DNA from 3 places in the Stenotrophomonas sp. FBCC-B152 genome. Region 1 is predicted to be linked to each of the others. Evidence: predicted binding sites of a transcription regulator. Region 1 holds the regulator's gene; each other region holds the start of a gene.
The links. Region 1 encodes HrcA, which represses chaperone genes, less so after heat shock. Its sites were predicted from a motif close to TTNGCACTCNNNNNNNNNGAGTGCNAA; they were not measured.
Positions count from the first base shown of each region.

Region 2: NMB40_RS15900 (co-chaperone GroES) is a predicted target of HrcA. The motif match lies at 1,488-1,514, and genes of this name have one in related genera.
Region 3: rpoH (RNA polymerase sigma factor RpoH) is a predicted target of HrcA. The motif match lies at 921-947, and genes of this name have one in related genera.

Region 1 is NZ_CP101442.1:1,266,144-1,276,309, forward strand. Features, by position in the region: gene NMB40_RS06195 (outer membrane protein assembly factor BamE) at 8-403, opposite strand; gene fur (ferric iron uptake transcriptional regulator) at 507-923, shown strand; gene NMB40_RS06205 (SGNH/GDSL hydrolase family protein) at 1,002-2,240, opposite strand; gene NMB40_RS06210 (LysR family transcriptional regulator) at 2,337-3,254, shown strand; gene recN (DNA repair protein RecN) at 3,287-4,951, opposite strand; gene hrcA (heat-inducible transcriptional repressor HrcA) at 5,044-6,111, shown strand; gene grpE (nucleotide exchange factor GrpE) at 6,194-6,709, shown strand; gene dnaK (molecular chaperone DnaK) at 6,839-8,773, shown strand; gene dnaJ (molecular chaperone DnaJ) at 8,893-10,020, shown strand; gene pdxY (pyridoxal kinase) at 10,129-10,166, shown strand, end outside.
Region 2 is NZ_CP101442.1:3,461,968-3,472,133, forward strand. Features, by position in the region: gene groL (chaperonin GroEL) at 1-1,067, opposite strand, end outside; gene NMB40_RS15900 (co-chaperone GroES) at 1,155-1,442, opposite strand; gene NMB40_RS15905 (endonuclease) at 1,722-3,506, shown strand; gene cutA (divalent-cation tolerance protein CutA) at 3,577-3,915, shown strand; gene NMB40_RS15915 (protein-disulfide reductase DsbD family protein) at 3,915-6,281, shown strand; gene NMB40_RS15920 (TlpA family protein disulfide reductase) at 6,278-6,883, shown strand; gene NMB40_RS15925 (excinuclease ABC subunit UvrA) at 6,915-9,551, opposite strand; gene NMB40_RS15930 (methyl-accepting chemotaxis protein) at 9,621-10,166, opposite strand, start outside.
Region 3 is NZ_CP101442.1:3,510,032-3,520,197, forward strand. Features, by position in the region: gene rpoH (RNA polymerase sigma factor RpoH) at 35-910, opposite strand; gene NMB40_RS16140 (hypothetical protein) at 1,218-4,832, opposite strand; gene NMB40_RS16145 (Ig-like domain-containing protein) at 4,843-10,166, opposite strand, start outside.

The DNA of each region.
Region 1 (10,166 bases):
CGCCGGATCAGCGGCCGCGCTGCTTCTTCTTGTCCTTGGCCAGGTTGCGGCCGAACTGGCGCACCTGGTCCCGGGCCAGCTGGGCATCGTTGTTCGGGAAGTAGTCGCCTTCCCAACGGGTGACCTGGTCGCCTTCGAAGAAGACCACGAAGTTCTTCACTTCGGTGCGGCCGAGGCGGTCCAGCCGCTGGCTGGCGGTGTAGTCCCAGCGCTGGGCGTGGAAGGGGTCGTCGATGGAGGGGGTGCCGAGCAGCGCGTTGACCTGCTGCTTGCTCTGGCCCACCTGCAGCTGACCGACGGCCTGCTCCCGGATCAGGTTGCCCTGATAGATGGGTTGCTTATAGATGATGCCGCAGCCCGTGGTGGACAGGGCAACGGCGGCGACCAGCAGGAGATTGCGCATCGGGAATGGCGTTTGGGGAAATCCAGTCGATGATACACTCCGAACGTGTCGCCGCGACCCAATCCGAGGCAGCTGGCGCTAAATCGCCAATGAACGGAGACTTATGGAAACCCACGACCTGCGCAAAGTTGGCCTGAAGGTGACCCATCCGCGTATGCGGATCCTTGCCCTGCTCGAGCAGCGCGACGCCCAGAAGCACCAGCACCACATGACGGCCGAAGACATCTACCGCCAGCTCCTGGAGCACGGTGACGAGATCGGCCTGGCCACGGTGTACCGCGTGCTGACCCAGTTCGAGGCCGCCGGCCTGGTGCTGAAGCACAATTTCGAAGGCGGCCAGGCCGTTTACGAACTGGACCGGGGCGGCCACCACGACCACATGGTGGATGTGGACTCGGGCAAGATCATCGAGTTCGAAAGCCACGAGATCGAAGAACTTCAGCGCAAGATCGCTGCCGACCACGGCTACGAGCTGGAAGAGCACTCGCTGGTGCTCTACGTGCGCAAGAAAAGGAAGTAACGGCGCAGCCGTTACGGTAGGTCCTGACCGTTGGTCAGGACGCTGTTGATACGGAAACCCGGGCCGCGCCCGGGTTTTTTATTGCCCGAGCACCGCCAAATCCACCGCCTCGGCCATCGCCCGGTTGCCGGCATCGCCCGGGTGCAGGTGGTCGCCGGAGTCGAACGCCGGCGCCAGCCGGGCCGGGTCGGCCGGGTCGCGAAGGGCGGCGTCCAGGTCGATCACGGCATCGAACGGGGCCTGCTCGCGCAGCCAGGCATTGAGCTGTTGGCGCAGGGCGTCCTTGTCCGGGCTGTAATAGTCCTCCAGCGGGGTACCGGGCAATGCGCCGGCAAACGGGGTCAGGGTGGCGCCGATGATCCGCACGCCGTGGGCATGCGCGCGCTCGACCAGCTGGCGGTAGCCGGCCTGGAGTTCGGCCAGCGACGGTCGCGGCTGGTCGCGGGCGAAGGCGGTGCCCGGCCAGCTGATGTCATTGATCCCCACCAGCACCACCACGCTGGCCACGCCCGGTACGTCCAGCACATCGCGCTGGAACCGGGCCAGCGCCGCTTCGCCCATGCCGTCGCGCAGCAGCCGCCCGCCGGAGATGCCGGCATTGACTACCGCCACACCTTGCGGCGCCAGCCGGGCAGCCAGGTGGTCGGTCCAGCGCTGGTCGCGGTCCAGGCTGGCGGTGGCGCCGTCGGTGATCGAATCGCCGATCACCACCACGGTGCGCGCCGCCGCCGGGGCCTCCACCTCGATCCCGGTCAGGAACAGCCGCGCGGTGGTGGGGCTGCTGTCGCGCAGCGCAACGCTGCCGGCCTGGTCGCCCGGGGCGATCGCGCTGGTCTGGCGTCCCTCCCAGTGGAAGGTCTGCAGTGGCGTGGGGCCGGGAACGTACACGTTGACCTGCACAGCCTGCTGGTTGCCAACGGGCAGGGCCAGCGGGTCGCTCACGCGGTCCTGGCCGGGCGCGATGGTGGTGCCCGCCTGGCCGTCAAAGGACAGCGCCACCGGAGCCGCTCCGGCGCTCCCGGACACGCTGGCCGCACCGATCCGCAAGGGCGTGGTGCCGAACGCATTGCTCAAACGCACGCGCAACCGCGGGCCGCCCAGGCTGATCCGGGCGGTCTGGCGGAAGGTCTGGTCGTCCAGCACCTGCGGGATACCGGTCGGAAACAGAAAGTCGGCGCCCCAGACCGGTTGCGGGCTGGCCTGCCAGCTGGTGACCCAGTGCGGCGGCGCGGGACCTTCCGCAGCGGTGGCGAGGGAGGCGGCAGCGGCCGACAGCGTCAGCAGGGTGCCAGTGGCAAGGCGGATCAGGGGGTTCATGTGGGCCATCCGGTGGAAGAGGCGGCCATCGTGCGCGGCGGGCTATCTGTGAACTAGACTGCCTGCGGACAATCATCTGTGAATTGCATTCATCCAATGCCGACGCCCGACATCAATCGTTCCGGCCAGCTGGAAATCTTCGTGCGGGTGATCGAGGCCGGCAGTTTCTCTGCGGCGGCCCGCGCGCTGGACATGAGCCCGTCGGCGGTCAGCAAGCTGGTGGCGCGACTGGAGCACCGGCTGGGCACGCGCCTGCTGCAGCGTTCCACCCGCCAGTTGCAGCTGACCCCGGAAGGCTGCGCCTTCTATGAGCGTGGCCTGCGCGTGCTGGCCGACCTGGACGAGGCCGAGCGCTGCGCCAGCGCCCATGCCGAACCGCGCGGGCGGCTGCGGGTGAACAGCAACGTGCCGTTCGCCCACCACTTCCTGTTGCCACTGCTGCCGGCCTTCCTGGACCGGCACCCGCAGGTGGGGGTGGACCTGATGCTGACCGATGAGGTGATCGACCTGCTGGAGCAGCGTACCGACGTGGCGGTGCGGGCCGGCCCGTTGAAGAGCTCCAGCCTGGTCGCGCGGCGGCTGGGCAGTACCCGGATGATGATCGTGGCGGCGCCGGCATACGCGGCCCGGCACGGGTTGCCGGGCGATGCGGAAGCGCTGCTGGCACACAACCGCCTGGACATCGGTCATGCACGAGCGCAGGCCGGCTGGCCGGTGCGCGAACAGGGACAGGTGCAGATGGTGCCGACCGGCGGCAACGCACGCGCCAGCGATGGCGAGGCGTTGCGGCGGCTGGTGCTGGGCGGCGCGGGCATCGCACGGCTGGCGGCGTTCCAGGTGCAGGCCGATATCGCCGCCGGGCGGCTGCTGCCGGTACTGGAGCAGGCCAACCCGGGTGACCTGGAAGACGTGCATGCGGTGTTCGTGGGGCAGGGCGGCTACCTGCCCCTGCGGGTGCGCGCGTTCCTGGATTTCCTGGTGGAACACGTAGATCTGCGCAAACCGCTGATCTGACGGTAGGTACCCACCGTGGGTGGGTACGGCCCTCAGGTTTCCTGCAGCAGCTTGCGCGCGGCCGCGCGGGCTTCTTTACTGACTTCCACCCCGCCGAGCATGCGCGCGAGTTCTTCCTCGCGCGCCTTGGCATCCAGCTTCTCCACCGCGCTCTGGGTCATGCCCTCCACCGGTGCCTTGCTGACCCGGTAATGGGCGTGGCCCTTGGAGGCGACCTGCGGCAGGTGTGTGACGCACAACACCTGGCGTTTCTCGCCCAGCGCGCGCAGCTTCTGGCCGACGATATCGGCCACCGCGCCGCCGATGCCGGAATCGACTTCGTCGAACACCATGGTCGGCACCGCATCCAGGCCCAGCGCAGCCACTTCAATGGCCAGCGAGATGCGCGACAGCTCACCACCGGAGGCCACCTTGCGCAGCGCGCGCGGCGGCTGGCCGGCGTTGGCGGCCACCAGGAATTCCACGCGCTCGGCACCGTTCGGGTCCGGCTTGGCGGCCGCGTGCGGCTCGATCTCGATCAGGAACTGGCCGCCGCCCATGCCCAGTTCGCCGATCAGCGTGGTTGTGGTCTCCGACAGCGCCTTGGCCGCGCTGGCGCGGCTGGCACTGAGCGTGGTGGCGACGGCCTGCCACTGCGCGGCCGCGCGGTCGATCTCGCCGGCCAGCGCCTGCAGGCGGGTATCGGCGCCGCGCAGCTGCTCGACTTCGGCTTCCATCGCATCGCGGTGTTCGGCCAGGCCTTCCATCGGCACGCGGTGCTTGCGCGCCAGGTCGTGCAGGCGGCCGAGGCGGCGTTCGATGTCCTCGAACTGCTCCGGGTCGGCATCGAGGTCGTCGTGGACCCGGTCGAGCAGGGCCAGCGCTTCGTGCAGCTGGATGACCGCGCTGTCCAGCAGCGCGTCCACCTCGCCCAGCCGGGCGTCGTGTTCGGCCACGCGGGCCAGGTCATGCCGGGTCTGCTGCAGCAGCTGCAGTACCGACACCTCATCGTCGCCGTTGAGCCGGGCGGCGGCCACGTCGCAGGCGCTGACCAGCGCCCCGGCATGGGCCTGGCGGCGGTGGCTGCTGCCCAGCGCGGCGATCGAGGCCGGCTCGAGGTCTTCGCGCTGCAGCTCGCCCAGCTGGTGTTCCAGGAAGCCGATGCGGTCGCTGACATCGCCCTGGCGCGACAGCGACTCGGCCTCGTCGACCAGCGCCTGCCAACGGCCGGCGGCCTGGCGGACCTGGACGCGTTCGGCCTCGTTGCGGGCGTAGGCGTCCAGCAGCGCCAGCTGCGAGGGCCGCGCCAGCAGCGCCTGCTGTTCGTGCTGGCCGTGGATCTCGACCAGCATGCCGGCCAGCTCGGTGAGCTGGGACAGGGTCACCGGGCGCCCGTTGATCCAGGCGCGCGAGCCGCCGTCGGCCCGGATGATGCGGCGCAGTTGGCACTGTTCCTCGTCATCCAGTTCGTTGTCGCGCAGCCATTGCCGGGCCGGGGCCTGTTCGCCCGGCGCGAATTCGGCCGACAGCTCGGCGCGCGCCGCGCCGTGGCGGACCACGCCGCTGTCGGCGCGCAGCCCGGACAGGAAGCCCAGCGCGTCGACCATCAGCGACTTGCCTGCGCCGGTCTCGCCGGAAACCACGGTCATGCCCGCGCCGAACTCCAGTTCGGTGGCACGGACAACGGCGAAATCCTTGATCGATAGATGTTTAAGCATGGTCTTGGGTTCTTGAGCCGCGCAACGCTAGCATGGGTGGGGCAGGCAGTGTTCCTGCCATTATCCAACGTTGCGTCTCACAGGTTGATTCCATGCACCCTTCCGCGCCCCATCTTGCACCGCGTGCCCGCCACCTGCTGCGGACGCTGATCGCGCGCCACATCCAGGATGGCGAGCCGGTCGGTTCGCAGACCCTGGCGCGGTTGGCCGGGCTGGATGTCAGCCCGGCCACGATCCGCAACATCCTGGGTGACCTGGAAGACCTGGGCCTGCTCAGCTCGGCGCACGTCTCGGCCGGCCGGGTGCCCACCGCGCACGGCTACCGGGTGTTCGTCGACAGCCTGGTCAAGATGCAGCCGCCTGGCGAAAGCGAGCTGAGCCGCCTGCGCAGCGAGCTGTCCAGTGGCGCCGGCACCCAGGCGCTGCTCGGCAGTGCCTCGGAGCTGCTCTCGGCGATGAGCCATTTCGTCGGCGTGGTCGGCGCGCCACGGCGCGAACAGTTCGCGTTCCGCCACATCGATTTCGTGGCGCTGGACGCACGCCGGGTGCTGGCCATCCTGGTGTTTGCCGACAATGAAGTGCAGAACCGGGTGATCGAGCCCAAGCGCAGCTGGGAGCCGGCCGAGCTGGAGAAGGTGGCCAACTACCTCAACGCCCATTGCGCCGGCCGCCCGCTGGCCGAGATCCGCGCCACCCTGCTGGTCGAACTGCGCCAGGCGCGCACGGAAATGGAGCAGTTGCTGGCGCACAGCGTGGAGCTGGCCGAACAGGCGATGGCGCCGCCGGCCGACGACATGGTGCTGGCCGGGCAGACCCGGCTGATGGGGGTGCAGGACCTGTCCGACCTGGACCGCCTGCGCGAGCTGTTCGACCTGTTCGCCAGCAAGCGTGAGATCCTGCAGCTGCTCGAGCGCACCATCCAGGCCCCGGGCGTGCGCATCTTCATCGGCGAGGAGACCGGCGTGATGCCGCTGGAGAACATCTCGCTGGTCACCGCCCCGTACTCGGCCGGCGGCCAGGTGCTGGGCGTGCTGGGGGTGATCGGGCCCAAGCGGATGGCCTACGACCGCATGATTCCGCTGGTGGAGGCCACCGCCCAGGTGCTCGGCGCGGCCCTGGATGCCCCCGCTGGGGGCGGATTGTCCCGGGATCGCACCTAAACACGCCCGCAGCTCTTGAATCGGGTCCGGCCGCCCACATTGGGGTGGGTGGAGGCGGAGAGTCACCGCCAAGGATCCGGAAATGAACCAAGATCAGCCTGATATCGCATCCCAGACCCCGGCCGGCGACGCCGCCACGGGCGATTCCCTGCAGCAGCAGCTGGACAGCCTGCACAACGAAGTGGCCCTGCTCCGGTCCGAGTCGCTGCGTGAGCGCGCCGACCTGGACAACCAGCGCAAGCGCGTGGCCCGCGACGTCGAACAGGCGCGCCGCTTCGCCAACGAAAAGCTGCTGGGCGAGCTGCTGCCGGTGTTCGACAGCCTGGACGCCGGGCTCAATGCCGCCGGCGCCGAACCCAGCCCGCTGCGCGAAGGCCTGGAGCTGACCTACAAGCAGCTGCTCAAGGTCGCCGCCGACAACGGCCTGACCCTGCTGGACCCCACCGGCCAGACCTTCAACCCCGAACACCACCAGGCCATCAGCCAGGTCGACGCGCCCGGCGCGGCGCCGGGCAGCGTGGTCCAGGTGTTCCAGAAGGGCTACCTGCTCAACGACCGCCTGCTGCGGCCGGCCCTGGTCGTAGTGGCGCGGGACTGACCTGAACGCGTTTGGCCGCCATCGGACACAGCGTTCGATGGATGGGTTGAAAGTGTCATCAGCGTCCCACACATCCCATTCATAACCCGGCAGCTGCCGGATGTTCCCAAATATTTCAGGAGTCTCCCCATGGGCAAGATCATTGGTATCGACCTCGGCACCACCAACTCGTGTGTGGCGATCATGGACGGCGGCAAGGCCCGCGTCATCGAAAACTCGGAAGGCGACCGCACCACGCCGTCCATCGTCGCCTACACCAAGGATGGCGAAGTGCTGGTGGGTGCCTCGGCCAAGCGCCAGGCCGTCACCAATCCGAAGAACACCTTCTACGCCGTCAAGCGCCTGATCGGCCGCAAGTTCACCGACGCTGAAGTCCAGAAGGACATCGCGCACGTGCCTTACGGCATCCTGGCCCACGACAACGGCGATGCCTGGGTGCAGACCAGCGATGCCAAGAAGATGGCGCCGCAGGAAATCTCCGCGCGCGTGCTGGAAAAGATGAAGAAGACGGCCGAAGCCTTCCTGGGCGAGACCGTCACCGAAGCGGTCATCACCGTGCCGGCCTACTTCAACGACAGCCAGCGCCAGGCGACCAAGGACGCCGGCCGCATCGCGGGCCTGGAAGTCAAGCGCATCATCAACGAGCCGACCGCTGCTGCCCTGGCCTATGGCCTGGACAAGGGTGACGGCAAGGACCGCAAGATCGTCGTGTACGACCTGGGCGGCGGCACCTTCGACGTGTCGATCATCGAAATCGCCAACGTCGACGGTGAGAAGCAGTTCGAAGTGCTGGCCACCAACGGCGACACCTTCCTGGGCGGCGAAGACTTCGACAACCGCGTCATCGAATACCTGGTGGACGAGTTCAACAAGGACCAGGGCATCGACCTGCGCAAGGATCCGCTCGCCCTGCAGCGCCTGAAGGATGCGGCCGAGCGCGCCAAGATCGAGCTGTCGACCAGCCAGCAGACCGAAGTGAACCTGCCGTACGTCACCGCCGATGCATCCGGTCCGAAGCACCTGAACATCAAGCTGACCCGCGCCAAGCTGGAAGCGCTGGTGGAAGACCTGATCAAGAAGTCGATCGAGCCGTGCCGCATCGCCCTGAACGATGCCGGCCTGCGTTCGAGCGACATCAGCGAAGTGATCCTGGTCGGCGGCCAGACCCGCATGCCGAAGGTGCAGCAGGCCGTGACCGAGTTCTTCGGCAAGGAACCGCGCAAGGACGTCAACCCGGACGAAGCCGTGGCACTGGGTGCGGCGATCCAGGGCGGCGTGCTCGGCGGCGACGTCAAGGACGTGCTGCTGCTGGACGTGACCCCGCTGTCGCTGGGCATCGAAACCATGGGCGGTGTGTTCACCAAGATCATCGAGAAGAACACCACCATCCCGACCAAGGCTTCGCAGGTGTTCTCCACCGCCGAAGACAACCAGTCGGCCGTGACCGTGCACGTGCTGCAGGGTGAGCGCGAACAGGCCCGTTACAACAAGTCGCTGGCCAAGTTCGACCTCTCCGGCATCGAGCCGGCCCCGCGCGGCCTGCCGCAGGTGGAAGTGTCCTTCGACATCGACGCCAACGGCATCCTGCACGTGTCGGCCAAGGACAAGAAGACCAACAAGGAACAGAAGGTCGAGATCAAGGCCGGTTCGGGTCTGTCCGAGGACGAGATCGCGCGCATGGTCGCCGACGCGGAAGCCAACCGCGAAGAAGACAAGAAGTTCCACGAGCTGGTCCAGGCCCGCAACCAGGCTGACGCGCTGATCCACGGTACCCGTACCGCGATCAACGAACACGGCAGCAAGGTCGGTGGCGAAGTGATCGGCAAGGTCGAATCGGCCCTGGCCGACCTGGAAACCGCGATGAAGGGTGACGACAAGGCCCAGATCGAAGCCAAGTCGAAGGTGCTGGAAGAAGCCGGCCAGTCGCTGTTCGCGGCCTCGGCTGCGGCCGAGCAGGGCGGCGGCGCCCCGGGTGCCGATGCCGGTGCCGGCAACAACGGCGGCGCGCAGGACGACGTGGTGGACGCCGAGTTCACCGAAGTAAAGGACGACAAGAAGTCCTGATCCGGACGCCAGACGGGACGTTGCGCAGGCAACGTCCCGTTGTCGTTTCCATTAGATCCTGACAGCCGTGCCGCGGCATGTCGGGGATGAATCCCGACCGCCGGAACCCGATTCAAACCATGAGCAAGCGCGATTATTACGAAGTGCTGGGTGTTACCCGCACGGCGACCGAAGAAGAACTGAAGAAGGCCTATCGCCGTTGCGCGATGAAGCACCACCCTGACCGCAACCCCGGCGACAGCGCCGCCGAAGCGGCCTTCAAGGAGTGCAAGGAAGCCTACGAAACCCTGTCCGACGCCAACAAGCGCCGCATGTACGATGCGCACGGCCACGCGGCCTTCGAGCACGGCATGGGCGGCGGTGGCGGCCCGGGTGGCCCGGACATGGGCGACATCTTCGGCGACATCTTCGGCAACATCTTCGGTGGTGCTGGCGGTGGTCCGCGCCAGGCGCGTCGCGGTGCCGACATCGGCTACGTGATGGAGCTGGACCTGGAAGAAGCGGTGCGTGGCATCGAGCGCCGCATCGAGATTCCGACCCTGGCCGAGTGCGACGACTGCCACGGCAGCGGTTCGGACGACGGCAAGGTGGAAACCTGCAGCGTGTGCCGTGGGCAGGGCCAGGTGCGTATCCAGCGTGGCATCTTCGCCATGCAGCAGGCCTGCCACAACTGCAACGGCCGCGGCCAGATCATCCAGAACCCCTGCAAGACCTGCCACGGCAATGGCCGGGTAGAGGAAGACAAGGTGTTGTCGGTCAAGGTGCCTGCGGGCGTCGACACCGGCGACCGCATCCGCCTGGCGGGCGAGGGTGAGGCCGGTCCGGCCGGCACGCCGCCGGGCGACCTGTACGTGGAAGTGCGGGTGCGCGAGCACGCCATCTTCCAGCGCGATGGCGACGACCTGCACTGCGAAGTGCCGATCCGCATCTCGCAGGCCGCGCTGGGCGATACCGTGCGCGTGGCCACCCTGGGCGGCTATGCGGAAATCCGCATTCCGGCCGAAACCCAGACCGGCAAGCTGTTCCGCCTGCGCGGCAAGGGCGTGCGTTCGGTGCGCAGCCGCAGCGAAGGTGACCTGTACTGCCGCGTGGTGGTGGAAACCCCGGTCAACCTGACCACCGAGCAGCGCAAGCTGCTGGAGCAGTTCGAAACCACCTTCACCGGCGAAGAAGCGCGCAAGCATTCGCCGAAGTCGGCGACCTTCATCGATGGCGTGAAGGGTTTCTGGGATCGCATGACCTCGTAAGCGGTTGGTTCCATCAGTAACGAAAACACCGGGCACGTCCCGGCTTTTTCGTGGCTGCGATTCAGCCGGCAGGTACCGACCGTTGGTCGGTACGCTCTAAAATGGGCCATGAACGATACCCTCGAAAGCCATCTGGTCCATGGGCG
Region 2 (10,166 bases), 2.2 Mb from region 1:
GTGTCTTCGATCTGGGTCTTGATGCGGGCCACGCGCGCTTCCACGGCAGCCTTGTCGCCCTGGCCGTCGACGATGGTGGTGTTCTCCTTGGAAACCTGCACCTTCTTGGCGCGGCCGAGGTCGGCGATGGTCGCCTTCTCCAGCGACAGGCCGATCTCTTCGGAGATCACGGTGCCGCCGGTCAGGGTGGCCATGTCTTCCAGCATCGCCTTGCGACGGTCGCCGAAGCCCGGGGCCTTGACGGCCACGACCTTGACGATGCCACGGATGGTGTTGACCACCAGGGTGGCCAGCGCTTCGCCTTCGACTTCTTCGGCAACGATCAGCAGCGGCTTGCCGGCCTTGGCGACGCCTTCCAGCACCGGCAGCAGGTCACGGACGTTGGAGATCTTCTTGTCGTGCAGCAGGATGTACGGGTCGTCCAGGTCGGCGGTCTGCGCCTGCTGGTTGTTGATGAAGTACGGGGACAGGTAGCCGCGGTCGAACTGCATGCCCTTGACCACGTCCAGCTCGTTTTCCAGGCCCGAGCCTTCCTCAACGGTGATCACGCCTTCCTTGCCGACTTCACGCATCGCTTCGGCGATGATGTTGCCGATCGACTCGTCCGAGTTGGCCGAGATCGTACCGACCTGGGCAATGGCCTTGTCATCAGCGGTGGGCTTGGAGATGTTCTTCAGCTCGGCGACGGCGGCCACCACGGCCTTGTCGATACCGCGCTTGAGGTCCATCGGGTTCATGCCGGCAGCCACGGCCTTGGCGCCTTCGCGGATCAGGGCCTGGGCGAGCACGGTGGCGGTGGTGGTGCCGTCGCCGGCGTCGTCGTTGGTACGCGACGCGACTTCCTTCACCATCTGCGCGCCCATGTTCTCGAACTTGTCAGCCAGTTCGATTTCCTTGGCGACGGACACGCCGTCCTTGGTGATGGTCGGTGCGCCGAAGCTCTTTTCGAGCACGACGTTGCGGCCCTTCGGGCCCAGGGTGGCCTTGACGGCATTGGCGAGAACGTTGACGCCGCGCACCATGCGGGCGCGGGCGTCTTCACCGAAACGAATTTCCTTGGCAGCCATTGCGATTACCTTTTATGTGGCGCCGGGCGTTGCCCGGCTGCATTGATTGGGGACACGTAAGACCAGGCAAAGCCCGGCGGCGCAAACTCAGCCGATGACGGCGAGGATGTCGTCTTCGCGCAGGACCTTGTATTCCACGCCTTCGCTCTTGTAGGTGCTGCCGGCGTACTGGCCGTAGATCACCTTGTCGCCGACCTTCAGCGACGGCGCGCGCACGCTGCCGTTGTCCAGCGGCTTGCCCGGGCCCACGGCCACGACTTCACCCTTGGTCGACTTTTCCTTGGCCGAGTCCGGGATCACGATGCCGCCGGCGGAAACTTCGTCGGCTTCGATCGGCTTGACCACGACGCGGTCGTGAAGCGGCTTGATGTTCATGCGTGCCTCTTAAGTTGTTGATTGGTTTGAAAAAGTCTGGCGATGTTAGCACTCGCCCCAGGCGACTGCCAGCACCGCTCGCGAAAAAACCCGCCAGTGCGGGACAGGGCAGAGATGGTGCTGCCCCGGGCCCTTTCAAGGGGGCACCGCTGAATTTCCCCATGCCGCCATTTTCTTGACGCACGTCCCAATGCGGAGTGCCGAAGACGACAAATCGATAGATGTGTCATATGGATTAGCTAGATTCGGCCGGCAAAACCCAATCACAAGGAGCCGTAGATGAGGTTGCTCACACCGCTGTCCCTGGGGTGCCTGTTGGCGCTGGCCGCTGGTTCCGCCCAGGCGGACGTATTCATCAATGAACTGCACTACGACGACAGCACCCCGGCCGGGGATGTCGGCGAAGCCATCGAGGTCGTCGCCACCGGCGGCGAGGACCTCAGTACCTACCGGCTGTACCTGTACAACGGCAGCACCCCGTCGGCCGCCACGGTCTATGCCAACAATGCCGTGCCGGCCGGTACCGCCGCCGGCTGCGGCAAGGCCAGCATCGCCACCGTCACCTACCCCACCAATGGCCTGCAGAACGGCTCCAACGACGGCATCGCGCTGGTCGATGCCAGCGGCAAGGTGGTCCAGTTCATCAGTTACGAAGGCACCATCACCGCGTCCGGCGGCCCGGCCGCCGGGCTGACCAGCCAGAACATCCCGGTCAGCGAGAGCAACAGCACCGCCCCGGGCACCTCCCTGCAGCTCACCGGCAGCGGCAGCCAGTACACCCACTTCACCTGGGCCGGATCGGCCGCGCAGACCTTCGGTGCCTGCAACACCGGCCAGACCTTCAGCGGCGGTGGCAGCACCGGCCCCAACACGCCCCCGTCGGTGAGCACCACCACCCCGGAACAGGGCGCGACCAGCTTCCCGGCCGCCGCCGACCTGGCCGTGACCTTCAGTGAAAGCGTCACCGTCAGCGCCGGCGCCTTCACCCTCAGCTGCGGCCAGTCCGGCGCGGTACCGCTGACCCACGCCAGCAGCGGCACCCGCTTCACGCTGTCCACCAACACCGCGCTGGTGGCCGGCGAAGCCTGCCGCTTCGACATCCGCGCCGCCCGCATCAAGGACGCGCAGGGCGCACGCCCGGCCGCCGATACCCGCATCGCCTTCACCGTGGCCAGCGGCGGTACCGACCCCGGCCCCGATCCGGACCCGGGCAGCTACTACTCCAAGGTCAACACCTCCAGCCCCAGCCAGCTGCGCTGCTCGCTGCACGCCACCATCAAGGGCCACACCTCCTACCCGTACAGCGGCTCGGGCACCAGCACCTGGACCATCCTGGAAATCGCCGACGAGGATCCGAACAACAGCGGCCGGATCCTGGACGCGTACCGCAACCGCAGCTACGCCAAGGTCAGCGACCGGGCCGGCACCGGCAGCGGGCTGACCTACAACCGCGAGCACACCTGGCCCAATTCGCTGGGCTTTGCCAGCACCACCGGCGACAAGGGCCTGCCGTACGCGCCCTACACCGATACCCACATGCTGTACCTGACCGATGCGCAGTGGAACGCGGACCGCGGCAACAAGCCGTTTGCCAAGTGCGACAGCAACTGCGGCGAGCGCGCCACCGAGGCCAACAATGGCACCGGCGGCGGCAGTGGCGGCTACCCGGGCAATTCCAACTGGGTGCGCACCCCCGACGGCAATGGCGGCACCTTCGAGGTCTGGGGCCACCGCAAGGGCGACATGGCGCGTGCGGTGATGTACATGGCGATCCGTTATGAGGGCGGCAAGGATGCGGCCACCGGCCAGTCCGAACCGGACCTGGAGCTGACCGACGACCGCAGCAAAATCGTGAAGACCTCGGCGTCACCGGCTTACATGGGCCTGCTCTCGACCCTGATCGACTGGCACCTGTCCGACCCGCCGGATGCGGCCGAACGCGCCCGCAATGAAGTGATCTACAGCTTCCAGGGCAACCGCAATCCGTTCATCGACCACCCGGAATGGGGCACGCCCGCCCTGTTCACGTCGGCCAAGCCGGCGACCTGCGACCTGGCGAACTGATCACTACCCGGCCGGTTCCTTTTTGGGACCGGCCGGCATCGTCAGGCCGCGATCTCTATACTCGGCGGTCATGTCGACCCCCGATCCCGTATTCATTCTTCTGACCACCTGCCCTGATGCGGCTACCGCCGCGCGGATCGCGCACGCACTGGTGGAAGAACGCCTGGCCGCCTGCGTCACCCGGCTGGACGGGGCGCATTCGACCTACCGCTGGCACGGTGAGGTCACCGAGGACCACGAGGTCCAACTGCTGATCAAGACCACCGGCAACCGCCTGGATGCGGCCATCGCGCGCGTGCAGGTACTGCACCCGTATGAACTCCCCGAGTGCATCGCGGTCGAAACCCGCGCCGGCCTGCCGGCGTACCTGGATTGGATTCGGGCCCAGACCCGAGAGGAAACTGATTGATGACGCTGTTTCGTCGTGTTGCCGCGCTGTGCGCGCTGTTCGTGGTGTCCCTGCCGGCGCTGGCCGTCAGCGAGAAAGACCTGCTGCCGGTGGACGAAGCCTTCGGGCTGAGCGCGCAGGCGCGCGACCGCGACCGCATCGAGGTGAGCTGGAAGATCGCACCGGGCTACTACCTCTACCGCCACCGCACCACGGTCAAGAGCGACGCCGGCTTCAGTGCCGAGGCGCTGCAGATGCCGGCCGGCAAGAAGCACCACGACGACTTCTTCGGCGAGGTGGAAACCTACCGCGAGCGGCTGACCGCGGTACTGCCGGGCAAGGCCGCCGACGGTACCGATACGGTGACGCTGGAAGTGCGCTACCAGGGCTGCGCCGATGCCGGCGTGTGCTACCCGCCGCAGAAGCGCAGCGTGCAGGTCAAGCTGCCGGGTGGCAGCGCCCGCGCCGACAGCGCCGTGACCCCGGCCTTGGGCGGCGCCGCGTCGCCGTTCAACACCCCGCTGGCCGGTGGCAGCGCCGCCGGTGGCCTGCGCCTGCCCGGTGCGGCCAGCACCCAGTCGCTGCCGCTGCCGTCCGAGCGCGCCTTCGGCTTCGAAGCCATCGTCGGCGATGGCAACACCGTGCTGCTGCGCTTCAGCCCGGCGCCGGGCTACTACCTCTACCGCGACCGCACCTCGCTGAAGCTGGAAGGTGCCCCGGGCATCCGCGCGGACAAGCCGCTGTGGCCGGCCGCCAAGTCGCACCGCGACGAACACTTCGGCGATGTGTCGGTGTACTTCGACCAGGTCGACGTGAAGCTGCCGCTGCGCCGCAGCGTGGCCGATGCCGCCGATGCCACGCTGGTGATCACCTTCCAGGGCTGCCAGACCGATGGCATCTGCTACCCGCCGATGACCCGGCGGGTGAAGCTGGCGCTGCCGGCCGGCAAGGTCAACGCCAGCGCGGATGAAGAAGCACGCCGCAGCGAAGTGATCGCGCCGCTGGTGTCGCGCGAGAAGCGCGCGCAGGCGCGCGAGGCTACCGGCATGGCGACCCAGCCGATGCTGATCCGCCCGAACGAACCGGCCCTGGAGCTGCCCGCCGACGGCACGCCGGACGCCAGCGCCGACAACGACCAGCGCACGCGTCCTCCGGGTGCCAGCGGCAGTGCCGCGCCGGTCACCCTGGTCACCGCATTGCTGCTGGCACTGGTCGGCGGCCTGATCCTCAACCTGATGCCGTGCGTGCTGCCGATCCTGTCGCTGAAGGTGCTGGGCGTGGCGCAGAGCGGTGAAAGCCGCCAGCGCGCGCGCAGCCATGCGCTTTGGTACACCGCCGGCGTGCTGGTGGCGTTCGCCGCGATCGGCGCGCTGGTGCTGGCGCTACGCGCCGCCGGGCAGGCCGCAGGCTGGGGCTTCCAGCTGCAGCACCCGTGGTTCATCGCCGCGTTGGTGTACCTGATGTTCACCGTGGGCCTGAGCCTGTCCGGGGTGTTCACCCTGGGCGGCAGCCTGGGCGGCGTGGGCCAGTCGCTGGCCTCGCGCAGCGGGCCGATGGGCGATTTCTTCACCGGCGTGCTCGCCTGCGTGGTGGCCAGCCCGTGCGTGGCACCGTTCATGGGGGCGCCGCTGGCCTATGCCTTCACCGCACCGGCGGTGCCGGCGATGCTGGTGTTCCTGATGCTGGGCCTGGGCCTGGCGCTGCCGTTCCTGCTGATCGGCTTCGTGCCCTCGCTGGCCAAGCGCCTGCCGCGCCCGGGTGCGTGGATGGAAACCCTGAAGCAGGTGCTGGCCTTCCCGATGTATGCCACCGCGCTGTGGCTGCTGTGGGTGCTGGGCAAGCAGCGTGGCGTGGATGCGATGGCGCTGGTGCTGGCCGGGCTGGTGGTGCTGGGCCTTGCGCTGTGGTGGTTCGAACGCAGCCGCTGGCGCAGCCAGCGCGTCGGCGCCGCCTTGGCGCTGGTGCTCCTGCTGGGCGCGCTGGTGCCGGTGTGGGGCGTGACCCGCATCGCTGCACCGGCCAAGGCCGCGCTGGCGGCCGCCGACAACGTGGTGGCCTATTCGCCGCAGATGCTCGACCGGCTGCGCCAGGACAACCGCGTGGTGTTCGTCAACATGACCGCCGATTGGTGCGTGACCTGCAAGGCCAACGAACGCGCGGTGCTGGGCACCCATGGTTTCGAGGAAACCCTGCGCCGTACCAACGCGGTGTACATGCGCGGTGATTACACCAACGTGGACCCGGAGATCACCGCGTTCCTGGAAGAGCACAAGGCCGTGGGCGTGCCGCTGTACGTGGTGTACGGCCCCGGCGCACCACCGACCGTGCTGCCCACCGTGCTGACCCAGGCACTGGTGGAAGAAGCGCTGCTGCGCACCGCGCGATGAGCACCCCGCCGCCCCGCACATCGTTGATGGTGGTGGCGGCGCTGGCGGCGGCGCTGGGATTGGGTACCGGCGTGTACTACGTCGGGCGTGCGCCACAGGAACCCAGGTTTGCCGCCGTGGATCGGCCGGCCGCCGTGCCGGCCCGGCCCGGCGATCCGATGCCGGCCATCACCCTGCCGGACGTGGAGGGCACGCCGGTGGACTTCGACCGCTTCGGTGGCCGCCCCCTGTTGATCAACGTGTGGGCGAGCTGGTGTGGCCCGTGCGTGGAAGAGATGCCGATGCTGGCCGCATTCGCCGCCGCACAGCCGGCCGATGGCGTGCAGGTGGTGGGGTTGGCCATCGATACGCCGGACGGCGTACGCGATTTTCTTGACCGCGTGCCGGTGAAGTACCCGATCGTGATCGAGCAGCCTGCACCGGATGACGCCAGCGTGCGCCTGGGCAATGCGCAGGGGTTGCTGCCCTACACAGTGCTGGTGGGCGCCGACGGGAAGATCGTCAGGCAGAAGCTGGGGCCGTTCGCCGAGGGAGAAGTTGAACGGTGGGTGGGCAGTACCGACCAACGGTCGGTACCTACCGCCGGGGCGCCTGCGCGGTAGGTGCCTACCGTTGGTAGGCACGGATGCCCGGTCAGGCGAAGAATCGCCGCAGGTACGTCGCCGTCTTACCGTCTTTCGAACGGCTCACCTGCTCCGGCGTGCCCGTGGCCACGATCTGCCCGCCCTGCTCGCCCGCCCCGGGCCCCACATCGATCACCCAGTCGGCATCGGCCACCACGCGCAGGTCGTGCTCGACCACCACCACGGTGTTGCCCGCATCCACCAGCCCATGCAGCTGCGCCATCAGCTTGTCCACGTCGGCCGGGTGCAGGCCGGTGGTGGGCTCGTCGAGCACGTACAGGCTGTTGCCGTGCTGGCTGCGCTGCAGCTCGGTGGCCAGTTTGATGCGCTGCGCCTCGCCACCAGACAGTTCCGTGGCCGGCTGGCCCAGCCGCAGGTAGCCCAGCCCGATGTCGCGCAGCAGCTGCAGCGGGCGCTGCACCACCGCTTCGTCGGCAAAGAATGCCAGCGCCTCTTCCACCGTCATCGCCAATACCTGCGCGATGCTGCGGCCGTTCCATTCCACTTCCAGTGTCTTGGCGTTGTAGCGCTGGCCATGGCAGGTCGGGCATGGCGCGTACACGCTGGGCATGAACAACAGCTCCACGTGCACGAAGCCTTCGCCTTCGCAGGTTTCGCAGCGGCCCTGCGCCACGTTGAAGGAGAAACGGCTGGCGCTGTAGCGCCGTGCCTTGGCCATGCGGGTGCCGGCGAACAGCTTGCGCACGTGGTCGAACAGGCCGGTATAGGTGGCCAGGTTGGAACGTGGCGTGCGCCCGATCGGCTTCTGGTCCACGTTCACCAGGCGCTTGATTGCCGTGTGACCGGCATGCAGGCGGCCACGGGTGCGCTCGATCCGGTTGGGCTGTGGCAGCTCATCGTCCGCCTCGGGTGCAACCGGCTCATGGCCCAGGTACTCACCCACCAGCTCCACCAGCGCCTGGCTGACCAGGCTGGACTTGCCCGAGCCGGAGACACCGGTAACCGCGCAGAACGTGCCCAGTGGGAAGCGCGCATCCAGCCCATGCAGGTTGTTGCGGTGGATGCCGCGCAGCTCCAGCCAGCCGGCAGGCGTGCGTGGGCTGCGGGTGGCGCGGTCGTGATTGCCGAACAGGTAGGGTGCAGTGGCCGAGGCGGCGACGCCGCGCAGCCCCTCGGGCTCACCGCTGTACAGCACCTGCCCACCGTGCTGGCCGGCACCGGGACCGACATCCACCAGCCAGTCGGCGCGGCGCAGCATCTCCAGATCGTGCTCCACCACGAACAGCGTGTTGCCGCCCGCCTTGAGCTGGTCCAAGGCGTCGTACAGGGCCTCGCCATCGGCCGGATGCAGACCGGCAGTGGGCTCATCCAGCACGTACACCACGCCGAACAGGCTGGAGCGGATCTGGGTGGCCAGGCGCAGCCGCTGCAGCTCACCCGGCGACAGCGTCGGGGTGGCGCGGTCCATCGACAGGTAGCCCAACCCCAGCGCTTCGAGGGTGCCGATGCGTTCCACCAGATCGTGGGCGATGCGCTGGGCGGCGATGCGCTTCTCCTCTGACAGGTCCGGGGTGCGGCGCACGTCACTGCTGCCACCGTGCAGCAGCCCGCCCTTCGCCACGCGCTGCTGTTCGGCCTTGCGGCCGGCGGCGCGGCTGCGCGTTGCACCTTTCGCAGGTGCATCGAAGCGGCCCTCCGCCGCCGGCCGCAGCGCCTCGGCCATGGCCGCCAGCGACAGCCGGGACAGCGCGCCGATGTCCATGCCGGCGAAGGTCACCGACAACGCGGCGCGCTTGAGCCGCTTGCCGTCGCAGACCGGACAGACCGTACCCACCATGTAGCGCGCCACGCGCTTCTTCATCATGGCGCTCTGGGTGGTGGCGAAGGTATGCAGCACATAACGGCGCGCCCCGCTGAAGGTGCCCATGTAGCTGGGCTCTTCCTTGCGGCGCAGCGCGGCACGGGTCTCGGCCGGGGTGAAGCCGGCATACACTGGCGCCACCGGCTGTTCCTCGGTGAACAGGATCCAGTCGCGCTGCTTCTTCGGCAGGTCGCGCCAGGGAATGTCCACGTCGTAGCCCAGCGTCACCAGGATGTCGCGCTGGTTCTGGCCGTGCCACGCCGGCGGCCACGCGGCGATGGCGCGCTCGCGGATGCTCAGCGAGGGGTCGGGCACCATCGACTGTTCGGTCACTTCATACACGTGGCCCAGGCCATGGCAGTTCGGGCAGGCGCCCTGCGGTGTGTTCGGCGAGAAGTCTTCGGCGTACAGCATCGGCTGTTTGGCTGGATACGTACCTGCGCGCGAATACAGCATGCGCAGCAGGCTGGACAGCGTGGTCACGCTGCCCACGCTGGATCGCACGCTCGCGGTGCCGCGCTGCTGCTGCAGCGCCACCGCCGGCGGCAGGCCTTCGATGGCATCCACGTCGGGCACGCCCACCTGGTCGATCAGGCGGCGCGCGTACGGCGACAACGACTCCAGGTAACGGCGCTGCGCTTCGGCGTACAGCGTACCGAACGCCAGCGAGGACTTGCCGGAACCGGAGATGCCGGAGAACACCACCAGCGCGTCGCGCGGGATGTCCACGTCGACGTTCTTCAGGTTGTGTTCGCGCGCGCCGCGAACGCGGACAAATGCGTTACCCGTGTGGGCGGGGGACGGTGCTTTTCGACGTGTGCTCATGGGGAGAAGCATACCGTCGGTGGCGCTGCCCGTTGGGCGGCCCACGTAGACACCGCAATCACGAACCTATCACGCGACAACCGGACGAGTCCCGCGCACAGCAGCAGGCCGCGCCAGCACGAACGCCGCCACCGCTTGGGACAACAGCGCCGCCTGCCGCTGCATCGCCTGCGCGGACGCCGAGGCCTCTTCCACCATCGCCGCGTTCTGCTGCGTGCTGCCATCCATCTGCAGCAGTGTCCTGCCTACCTGCTCGATCCCCATGTTCTGCTGCTGCGAGGCCGCCGAGATGCTCGCGGTGATCGCGGTGACCTGCTCCACGCTGCCGACGATACGGCGCATGGTGGCGCCCGCCTCACCTACCTGGCGGGTACCGGCGTTGACCGTCTCCACCGAGGTCTCGATCAGCTGCTTGATCTGGCGCGCTGCATCGGCGCTGCGCTGGGCCAGCAGGCGTACTTCGCCCGCTACCACCGCGAAGCTCCGGCCCTGCTCGCCGGCCCGTGCGGCTTCCACCGCAGCGTTGAGGGCAAGGATGTTGGTCTGGAAGGCGATGCCGTCGATCACCCCGGTGATGTCGCCGATGTGCCGCGAGGAGCCTGCGATGTCGTGCAT
Region 3 (10,166 bases), 2.2 Mb from region 1:
GCCGGGTTTTCTGTGTACTGCGTTGGACGCCGCGTTATGCGGTGAACAGCGCCTTCATCTTCTTCAGCGCGTTCGCCTCGACCTGGCGGATGCGTTCGGCGGACACGCCGTACTCATCAGCCAGTTCCTGCAGCGTGACCTTGCTGTCGGCGTCCAGCCAGCGGCGACGGATGATGTCGCGCGAGCGGGCGTCGAGCTCGGCCAGGCCTTCGCGCAGCAGCTGCAGCTGGTTGTCTTCGCTGTCGGCACGCTCATAGGCCATCGACGGATCTTCGTCGTTGGCGACCAGGAACGCAGCCGGCGACGGCGGCGCATGCTCGTTGTCGTCATCGCTGGGCGCATCGAAACCAATGTCGCGACCGGACAGGCGCGATTCCATTTCCAGCACTTCGCGTTCGGACACGTTGAGATCCTTGGCGACGGCGGTGACTTCTGCCGCATTCAACCAGCCCAGGCGGGTCTTGGACTTGCGCAGGTTGAAGAACAGCTTGCGCTGCGCCTTGGTGGTGGCGACCTTGACGATGCGCCAGTTCTTCAGGATGAACTCGTGCATTTCGGCACGGATCCAGTGCACCGCGAACGACACCAGGCGAACGCCCATGTCCGGGTCGAAGCGCTTCACCGCCTTCATCAGGCCGATGTTGCCTTCCTGGATCAGGTCGCCCAGCTGCAGGCCGTAGCCATTGTAGCCACGGGCCACGTGCACCACGAAACGCAGGTGGGAATGGACCAGCTCGCGCGCGGCGTCCAGGTCCTGCTCGTCGCGGAAGCGGCGGGCCAGGTCCTGCTCGTCATCGACCGTCAGCACCGGGATCTGGTGCACGGCGCCGATGTAGGCGTCCAGCGAACCGAGCGCACTGGGAATCGGAAGATTGTTTGCCACAAGGGCAGTAGACATGTTCTGGCTCATAGGGGTCATCTTATCAGTCCCGTATTTGGACTGCTGACGGTTCAAAAAGTTCCAGCGTTCCGTGGGTGAAACGCTGACGAAGTTCAGGCCCCTAACGTACCGCGAAATGGTGACAGTGGCGAGTGGGTGGCTGTTGAGCCTATCCACTTGATAATCAAGGACATACGCTCAAAAACGTCATCACCACGTCGTTTTGGGCGGGACAATCCCACCAAAAGACACCCATTCAGGATGAAAACGTTGCCATGCATTCAGCGCTGCCGTCCCCGAACGCCTGAACGGCCGCCCAAAAGCGGTGCTCCGGGGCTCAATAATAGCCAGACAAATTCAAGAAGAACCCCTTCGCCTCATACCGCAGCTCGGTCAGGTCATCACTGAACTCGGTGAAGTTGTACCCCGCCCCGATCTTGAAGTTCTGGCCCACCTGGCGGTCCACGCCCACCAGCCAGCCTTTCTTGTCGCCGCCCTCGCGCACATCCAGCCAGCGGTACTCGCCCATGGCTTCCCACTGCGCGAACAACCGGTAGCGCAGCTGCAGGGCCGAGAAGTTGACCCGGCTGTCCAGCCACTCGCCCTCGCCGCGCCCGGTGCGGTAATCGCCCCAGCGCCCGGCCAGCTTGCCGGCCACCTCCCAGCGGTCGCTGACCTGCATCACGCCCTCGAACGAGACGATCTGCGACTTCTGGTCGTACACGTTGCCCCCCACCTGGCCCAGCGACGCCACGTCATAGAGATAGGTGTACTTGCCGAACGCCGCCCAGCGTGTGTTGTCGTGCGGGCGCCAGGCGAAGCCCAGGTTGGATTCCACCAGCTTGGCGTCGGCCAGCGGGTTGCGCCTGTCGTCGGTGTCGGCGTAGTTGGCGCGCAACGCGATGCGCCAGTCTTCGTTGATCTTGTACAGCAGCCGGTTGGTGGTCACCCACTGGCGGCGGTCTTCGGCGCCTTCATCGCGGCGGTATTCCAGCTTGCTGGTCCACTGCGTGTTGGCATCGGTACGGCCGCCGTTGACGCTGTACGCGCGGCGGTCGACCCGCCCGGTGGTGGCGTCCAGCTCGCCATCCATCACGCTGAAGCCCAGCGTCCAGCCTTGTGCCGGGTAGAAGTCCATGCCGAAGGTGTGCACCAGCCCGGCGCTGTCGTCGCGGCGGTCCTTCAGGTACTGGCTTTCGTTGAACACGTTGACCTGGTTGCTCAGGCGCCAGCGCTGGCCCAGCGTCCAGCCCGACTGCAGCCCGGTGTCGTACAGCGGGTCGGTGGTGGTGCGGTCGGTGCTGTAGCTGTAGTTGCCGTAGAAGCTGTGCTCGGGCGTCATCCAGTATTCGCCCTCGAGCTTGGCCCCATCGCCGCGGCTGCCACTGCTCACCTCCGCGCCGAGGCTGGAGCGGTTGCCGAACAGGTAGCGTGCACCCAGCGTGGCCAGGTCGTTCTTCTCGTAAGCGCCGCCGTCGTCATCCACGGTCAGCTGCCCTACCCCGTACAGCTCCCACTTGGCACCGAAGCGCTGCCGGTAGCTCAGCGCCGCCAGCGTGCCGTCCACATCGGTACCGGCGTTTTCCTCGCGTACCCGGCGCAGTTCGGCACCGAGCTGGCCATCGTTGCCCAGCCGCCAGTCCATCGTGAGCTGCGACTGCTCCACGGCGACTTCACCGCGTTCGGCGCGGCTGTGCCGGCCGTACAGGCTCAGGTTGTCGGTGAAGTAGCCCAGGAACTCCGCGCCGTACTCTTCCAGTGCCAGCCCGCTGTCCATGCGCGAGACCGAGAAACCGGCATCCACGTCGCGCCACCAGGCCCCCATGCTCCAGTCCTGCCTGGTCCAGCCCAGCTCGCGCAGGTTGGCGCGCGCTTCCACCGCGCGGGCATCGCCCTTGCGGTCGGCGCTGACCGGATTGCGCTGGATGAAGCTCAGGCCGCCGTTATCCGAATAGAAGATCGGCGCAGCGGTGGCTTCGGTACGGGTCTGCTCCAGCTTGAGGTACGTGCCACGCCCGGCCTGCAGGGTGAGGTCGGCGCCCATCAGGCTGTAGTCGTCGCCACTGCGGTTTTCATCGACGTAGGTACCGCCGATCGCCACATGGTCGCCCAGCCACTGCTTGCCGCGCAGGCCGGCACTGACATCGTCGGTGCTGAAGCCCACTGGGATGTACTCGTAGTCCACCAGCAGCAGCTGGTCGTAGCCGTCCAGCGGGGTGTCGCGGGTCAGCGTGCGCACGTTCTCGCGGGTGATCTGCGACAGCGCGCGGGTCAGGAACAGGCGGCCCTGGATTTCGTTGATCTCGTAATCCACGCCGCGCTGCAGGTTGGTGCGCACCTCGGTGCGGCCGGTGGTGCGGTCGCGCACTTCCAGCACCACCTGCTCCGAGCCGGGCAGCAGGTCGGTGTGGCGCAGGTAGTACAGGCTGCCGCCGGTGCCGAGGAATTCGCTGTGCCCCAGCGCGGACTGCGCTTCGGAACCGAACGCCTTCAACAGCGAACGCGGATCGCCCAGCGGCGTGGTCGCGCGCGAGCGCCAGCTCACCGCCGCGCCGTACAACGACCGCACGTATTGGCCGTACTCGGTACCGGTGAAGCCGGTGGCGAAGTTGCCCCACAGCGCCTGGTTCTGGTCCCAGTCCACGCGTACGTACAACTTGCCCTGCGTATCGACGTCGCGATAGGTGGTGGAGTCGTCGCCATACACCGGGTAGTACTGGTCCGGGTCCAGGCGGCGGAACACATCGCGTGCATCGGCATCCAGGAAGCCGTCGAACAGCCGCTTCAGTTCGCGGTCGTAGGTGTCGGCCTGCGCGGTGACCAGGTATTTGCCGCGCAGCTTGCTCTTCAGGTAGAACGCCAGCCGGCCTTCGCTGAGGAAGCTGTCGTCCTGGTCGCGGTCGGCGGCAAGGGGGTCGAGGTTGCCGCTGGCGGTGTTGCGCGACAACGTCACGTCAGCCAGTGCCACCAGGAACCGGTAGCTGCCGGTGACCTCCACGTCCAGCGTGCGGGTCAGGGTTGGCGCATCCATGGCCTCCACCTGCACGGTGTAGCGGTGCTGGCCGATTGGTTCCAGGAACTCGGCGGCGAACTTCTGCTCCAGGTCCACCGGGAAGCTCTGGCCGTTGATCAGCACCCGTGCGTTGGGGCTCAGTCCACGCCCGTAGATGCGCACCCGCGAGCCGTAGATCGGGATGTTCTGCTGGCGCAGCGCGTTCTGGCCATAGATGGCATTGCTGAGCTGCTGGGCCTGCGCATCGTCGCCATCCAGTACCCGGCCCAGGGTGCGCTGCACGTTGTCGCGGACCAGCTGGGTGCCACGCTCGTAATCGGTGGGCAGTACCAGCTGGAAGCGCTGGGCATTGGTTTCATCGAACGAACCGTCGCGGCCATAGGCGCGGGCGATGTACTGCAGGTCATCGCCGACGCGCAGGTTCAGGTTTTCCGGCAACTGGCCGTCCCATTCGGTGTTGCCCACGTAGTCGACCGGCATCTCGATGCGCGCCAGCGGCGTGACCAGGTCGGTGTCGCTGCCGCGATAGATCACCACTTCCAGCCGTTCGATGAACGAGGCGTAGTTGTTGTAGCCATGGAAGCGCAGCGGCTTGGTCAGGCGTCCGTTCTCGAACGGGGCCATCGAACCGGTCTGCACGTTGAGCACCGGCGCCGACAGTGCCGGGTCTTCGGTGGCCCACACCACCGCGCCGTCAGGCAGCTCGGTGGCCGAGGCGCCATTGGGCGCCGGCACGAACGCGCCGGGCGCCGTCGGATCGGACGGCGCATCCGCCGCCGGGTGCACCTGCAGCAGCAGGTCGTTGCCCTGGCGGCAGCCATCCACGCCGCACAGCGTGGTGGGCACCTCCGGCACGGGTTGCGGGGCCTGCGCGTGGCTGGTCGGCAGCCACAGCACCAGCAGGAGCACCAGGGGGCTGAGTGAGGTCTTGTTGATCATGGGCATCTCCTCAGCGATCCGCACGGGTGGCGGGGCGGGCCGGCGCAGTGGGCTGCACCTGGACCTGCACACGGGCGGCAACGTCGGCCGGAAGGCGTGGCAGCAATGCCTGCCGCAACGCATCGGCACGCTGTGCGGCCAGTTCGGGCGTGGCCTGCCCCACGGCCACGTTGAGCTGCCCACCGCCCTGCGCCTGCAGCGTGCGGGCGGCGTGCGCCAGCACCGCTTCAGCCGCCGGGCCGAGCGTGGCCTGGCCGGGTACGAACAGCCCCTCGCCCACCTCCAGTACCGATCGCGGTGGTCCCGCCTCCATGCGCCCCTGTGGCAAGGCGACACCGAAGTCGAAGCGCACCGGCAGCCCCGGGGTGATCCGCCGCACGAGCGGGTTGCGGGTGGTGAAGCGTGCCTCGGCCGGCAGGGTGCTCGGGTCGACCTTGAGGATGAAGTTGCGCCCGCGCGCCTGGCCGCCGTTGATGCCAACCAGGTGGTAGCGGCCGTAGGCGTCGGTTTCGATCACCAGGCCTTCCACCGACACCACGCGCACGCCGGGGATGCCGCGCTCGCCGGCATCCTGCACGCCGTTGCCGTTGTGGTCGTCAAACACACTGCCGATCACCAGGCTCTCATCCAGCAGCGGATCGCCGATCACCTCCACGTCGGCCGAGGCCACGTTGCTGATGGTGGTGCCCAGCACGTCTGCTGCGGTGATGCGGTTGGTGTGCACACCCAGCCCGACACCCGCCCCCACCCGCAGGTAGTACACGAGCGTCGCCGAGCCACCTGCCGGGATATCCAGGCCATCGATCTGCAGCGGTGCCACGCCGCTGGCACGTGCGGCGTTGTCGGCATCGTGGGCCTCGAAGCCACCCGGGATGAAGGTGAAGCCACTCGGCAGGGTATCGAGCAGGGTCACGCCCAGCGCGTCGAAGTCGCCCATGTTCTCCACGGTGACCACGTAGCGCACCACGTCGCCCACCTGCACGCTGCGCTGGGTGGCCTGCTTGGTCAGGCGCAGCACCACCGGATCGGCGGTGACCACCACGTTGACCCGACCTTCCACGCACACCGGGGTGGGCACGGAGTTGTCGCAGATGGTGTAGCTGAAGTTGTCCAGGCCGCTGTAGCCGACGAAGGCGGTGTAGATGCAATCGCCGTTGGCACAGGTTGCGCGGCCGTTGACTGCGGCACGTGCCAGGCGCATGGAGGCTGCATTGATGCGCGCGCCGCTGGTGGTGAGGTTGTCCAGCAGCGGCACCGTGGTGGTGGTGCCGCTGAGCACGGTGATGTTCTCGTCCACCACGTCCACGTCGTTGAGCTCTACCTGCACGGTGACGGTGGCGCTGCTGCAGTCCGGCGGCGAAGCCTGGTTGCACACGGTGTAGGTGAAGGTGTCCGGGCCGCTGTAGTTGGGGGCCGGGGTGTAGCGCACGATGCCTCCGGCCAGGACCACGGCGGTGCCCGACGCAGGTGCAGTGGTGATGGTCACGGCCACTGTCTGCGGATCCAGCGGCGCACCGTTGACCAGGTCGTTGGCCAGCACCGGCACGTCGATCTGCCCGTCCTGCGGCGTCGTGGCCTGGTCGGGGTTGGCCACCGGTACAGCCAGCGGCGCCGCCGCCAGCGTGACCGACACCGTGCCGGTCGCGCAGACGGTGGGCTGCGCCACCAGGCAGATCTGGTAGGTGGTGGTGTAGGTGGTACCGGGCGTGCCGGCCGCCACGTTCACGCTGCCGTTGGGCTGGATGGTCAGCGCGGCGGTATTGACCGGGGTCAGCACGACGGTCGCCGGATCCAGCGGCGCGCCGTTCAAGCTGTCGTTTGTCAGCACATTGATCACGGCGCTGGCACCGGCCGCCGGCACATCGACCACGCTGTCGTCGGCCGCCACCAGCACGGCGGGGTTGGCGAGTGTGACCGAGACCGTGCCGATATCGCACACCGCCGGTTGTGCCACCAGGCAGATCTGGTAGGTGGTGGTGTAGGTGCTGCCCGGGGTACCGGCCGCCACATTGACACTGCCATTGGGCTGGATGGTCAGCACTGCGGTGTTGACCGGGGTCAGCACCACCGTGGCCGGATCGAGCGCGGCGCTGTTGTAGGTGTCGTTGGCCAGCACGTTGGCCACACCGGTGGCACCGGAGGCCGGTACGTTGGCCACCGTGTCATCCACTGCGTCCAGCAGGCCGGGCGTGGCGGCCAGGGTGACCGACACCGTGCCGATGTCGCACACCGTCGGCTGTGCCACCAGGCAGATGCGGTAAGTGGTGGTGTAGGTGACGCCGGGCGTACCTGCTGCCACGTCCAGGCTGCCGTTGGGCTGGATGGTCAGCGCCGTGGTGTTGTTCGGGGTCAGCACCACCGTGGCCGGATCGAGCGCGGTGCCATTGAAGGTGTCGTTGGCGAACACGTTGAGCAGGCCCAGCGCGCCGGTGGCCGGCACGTTGGTGGCGGTGTCGTCCACGGCATCCAGCAGCGCCGCCGTGACCGTCACGCTGACTGTGGCGGTATCGCACACGTTGAGGTTCGGCGCGGGCAGGCACACCTGGTAGGTGAAGCTGTCGGTACCGGTGAAGCCGGCAGTGGGCGTGTAGCTGATGGTGTTGTCGCCGTTGACCACGGCGGTGCCATTGGTGGGCGGCACCGACACGGTGAACACCGGACCCAGCGGCAAGGTGTCGTTGGCCGCCACGTTGAGCACGGTGGTGCCGCTGCCGGCGGGCAGGGTGTCATCGGCCGCGTTGGGACGCACCGCGACCAGCGCCGTGGCCTGCGCGCAGTTGGCCGGCTGTGCGTTCTCGCACACCTGGTAGGTGAGCGTGGTGGCGGCGGGCGTGGTGCCCGGCGCAACCGTGACCACCCCGTTGGCGGCCATGCTGTAGCCCGGCACCGCGCTGACCAGCGACGCGGTCACCGGCGTGGTGCCCGGCACGATCGGCGCACCGTTGAAGGTGTCGTTGAGCAGCACGCTGGCGGTGCTGCCCCCGGTCGGCGCGACCGGCACCCCGCTGAAGTCATCGCCCACCGCAACCAGCGCGCTTGCGGTCACTGTCAGGCTGACGGTGGCGGTGTCGCACACCCCCGCGCCGGGGGCCGGCAGGCACACCTGGTAGGTGAAGCTGTCCGCGCCGGTGAAGGGTCCGGTCGGGGTGTAGCTGATGGTGCCATCGCCATTGACCACGACGGTGCCGTTGGCCGGTGCCACCGACACGGTGATGGTGGGGTTGGTCGGCAGCGTGTCATTGGCGGTGACGTTGAGCACGGTGGTGGTGCCCGCCGTGGCCGACAGGGTGTCATCGGCCGCGACCGGGCTGACCGCAACCACGGCGGTGCCCTGCGCGCAGTTGGTGGGCACCGCGTTTTCGCACGCCTGGTAGCTGAGCGTCACCGCCGCCGGGGTGGTGCCTGCGGCGACGCTGACCACGCCGTTGGTTGCCATGCTGTAGCCGGTGGCGGGGTTGACCAGCGACGCCGTCACCGACGTGGTGCCGGGCACGATCGGCGCGCCATTGAACGTGTCGTTGAGCAGCACGCTGGCGGTGCTGCCACCGGTGGCCGGCGCGATCGGGGTGCCGGTGAAGTCATCATTCACCACCGTCACCGAGGTGGCGGCCACGGTGAGCGCGACAGTGGCGGTGTCGCAGACCCCGGCAGCGGGCGCCGGCAGGCAGGCCTGGTAGGTGAAGGTGTCCGGACCGGTGAAACCGGCGTTGGGCGTGTAGCTGATGGTGCCATCGCCGTTCACCGTCGCGGTGCCATTGGCCGGTGCAACCGACACGGTGATGGTGGGGTTGGTGGGCAGCGTGTCGTTGACGGTGACGTTGAGCACCGTGGTGGTGCCGGCAGCGGCGTTGAGGGTGTCATCCACCACCACCGGGCTGACCGCCACTACGGCGGTGGATTGCGCGCAGTTGGTGGGCACGGCGATTTCGCACACCTGGTAGCTGAGCGTGACGGCGGCCGGCGTGGTGCCGGGCGCAACCGTGACCACGCCGTTGGGCGCCATGCTGTAGCCGGTCACCGGGGTGACCAGCGAGGCGGTGACCTGGGTGGTGCCGGGCACGATCGGCGCACCGTTGAAGGTGTCGTTGAGCAGCACGCTGGCAGTGCTGCCACCGGCGGCCGGTGCGATGGGCGTGGCGGTGAAGTCATCGGCCACGGCGCTGAGCGTGGTGGCACTCACCGTGATGCTGACGGTAGCGGTATCGCAGACCGTTGCACCCGGCGCGGGCAGGCACAGCTGGTAGGTGAAGCTGTCGGAGCCGGTGAAACCAGCGGTGGGCGTGTAGCTGATGGTGCCGTCGCCGTTGACCACGGCGGTGCCGCTGGTTGGCGGGCTCGGGATCGTGACCACCGGGTTGAGCGGTGCGGCGTCATTGGCCAGCACGTTGAGCACGGTGGTGGTACCAGCGGTGGCGGGCAGCGCATCGGCCACGGCATCCGGGCTCACGGCCACCACCACGGACGCGCCGGCGCAGTTGGTCGGCACCGCGTTCTCGCACACCTGGTAATTCAGCGTGACTGCCGCAGGGGTCGTGCCCGGGGCTACGCTGACCACGCCATTGGCAGCCATGGTGTAACCGGCCACGCTGGTGAGCAGCGAGGCAGTCACCGGGGTGGTGCCCGGCACGATCGGCGCGCCGTTGAAGGTGTCGTTCAGCAGCACGCTGGCGGTGCTGCCACCGGCCGCCGGTGCGATGGGCGTGGCGGTGAAGTCATCGGCCACGGCGGTAAGCGTGGTGGCACTCACCGTGATGCTGACGGTAGCGGTGTCGCAGACCGTTGCGCCCGGCGCGGGCAGGCACAGCTGGTAGGTGAACGTGTCGGTACCGGTGAACGGCCCGGTGGGCGTGTAGCTGATGCTGCCGTCGCCGTTGACCACGGCGGTGCCGCTGGTCGGCGGGGTCGGGATCGTGACGACCGGGTTCAGCGGTGCGGCATCGTTGGCCAGCACGTTGAGCACGGTGGTGGTGCCGGCGGCGGCGGGCAGCGTATCGGCCACCGCGTCCGGGCTCACGGCCACCACGACGGCGGCGCTGGCGCAGTTGCTGGGTACCGCGTTCTCGCATACCTGGTAGTTCAGCGTGACCGCTGCCGGCGTGGTGCCCGGGGCCACGGTGACAACACCGTTGGCGGCCATGGTGTAGCCGGTGGCAGTGGTGAGCAGCGAGGCGGTCACCGGGGTGGTGCCCGGCACGATCGGCGCGCCGTTGAACGTGTCATTGAGCAGTACGCTGGCGGTGCTGCCACCGGCCGCCGGAGCGATGGGCGTACCAGTAAAGTCGTCGTTCACTGCCACCAGGCCGGTGACGCTGACGGTGACCGCAACCGAAGCGG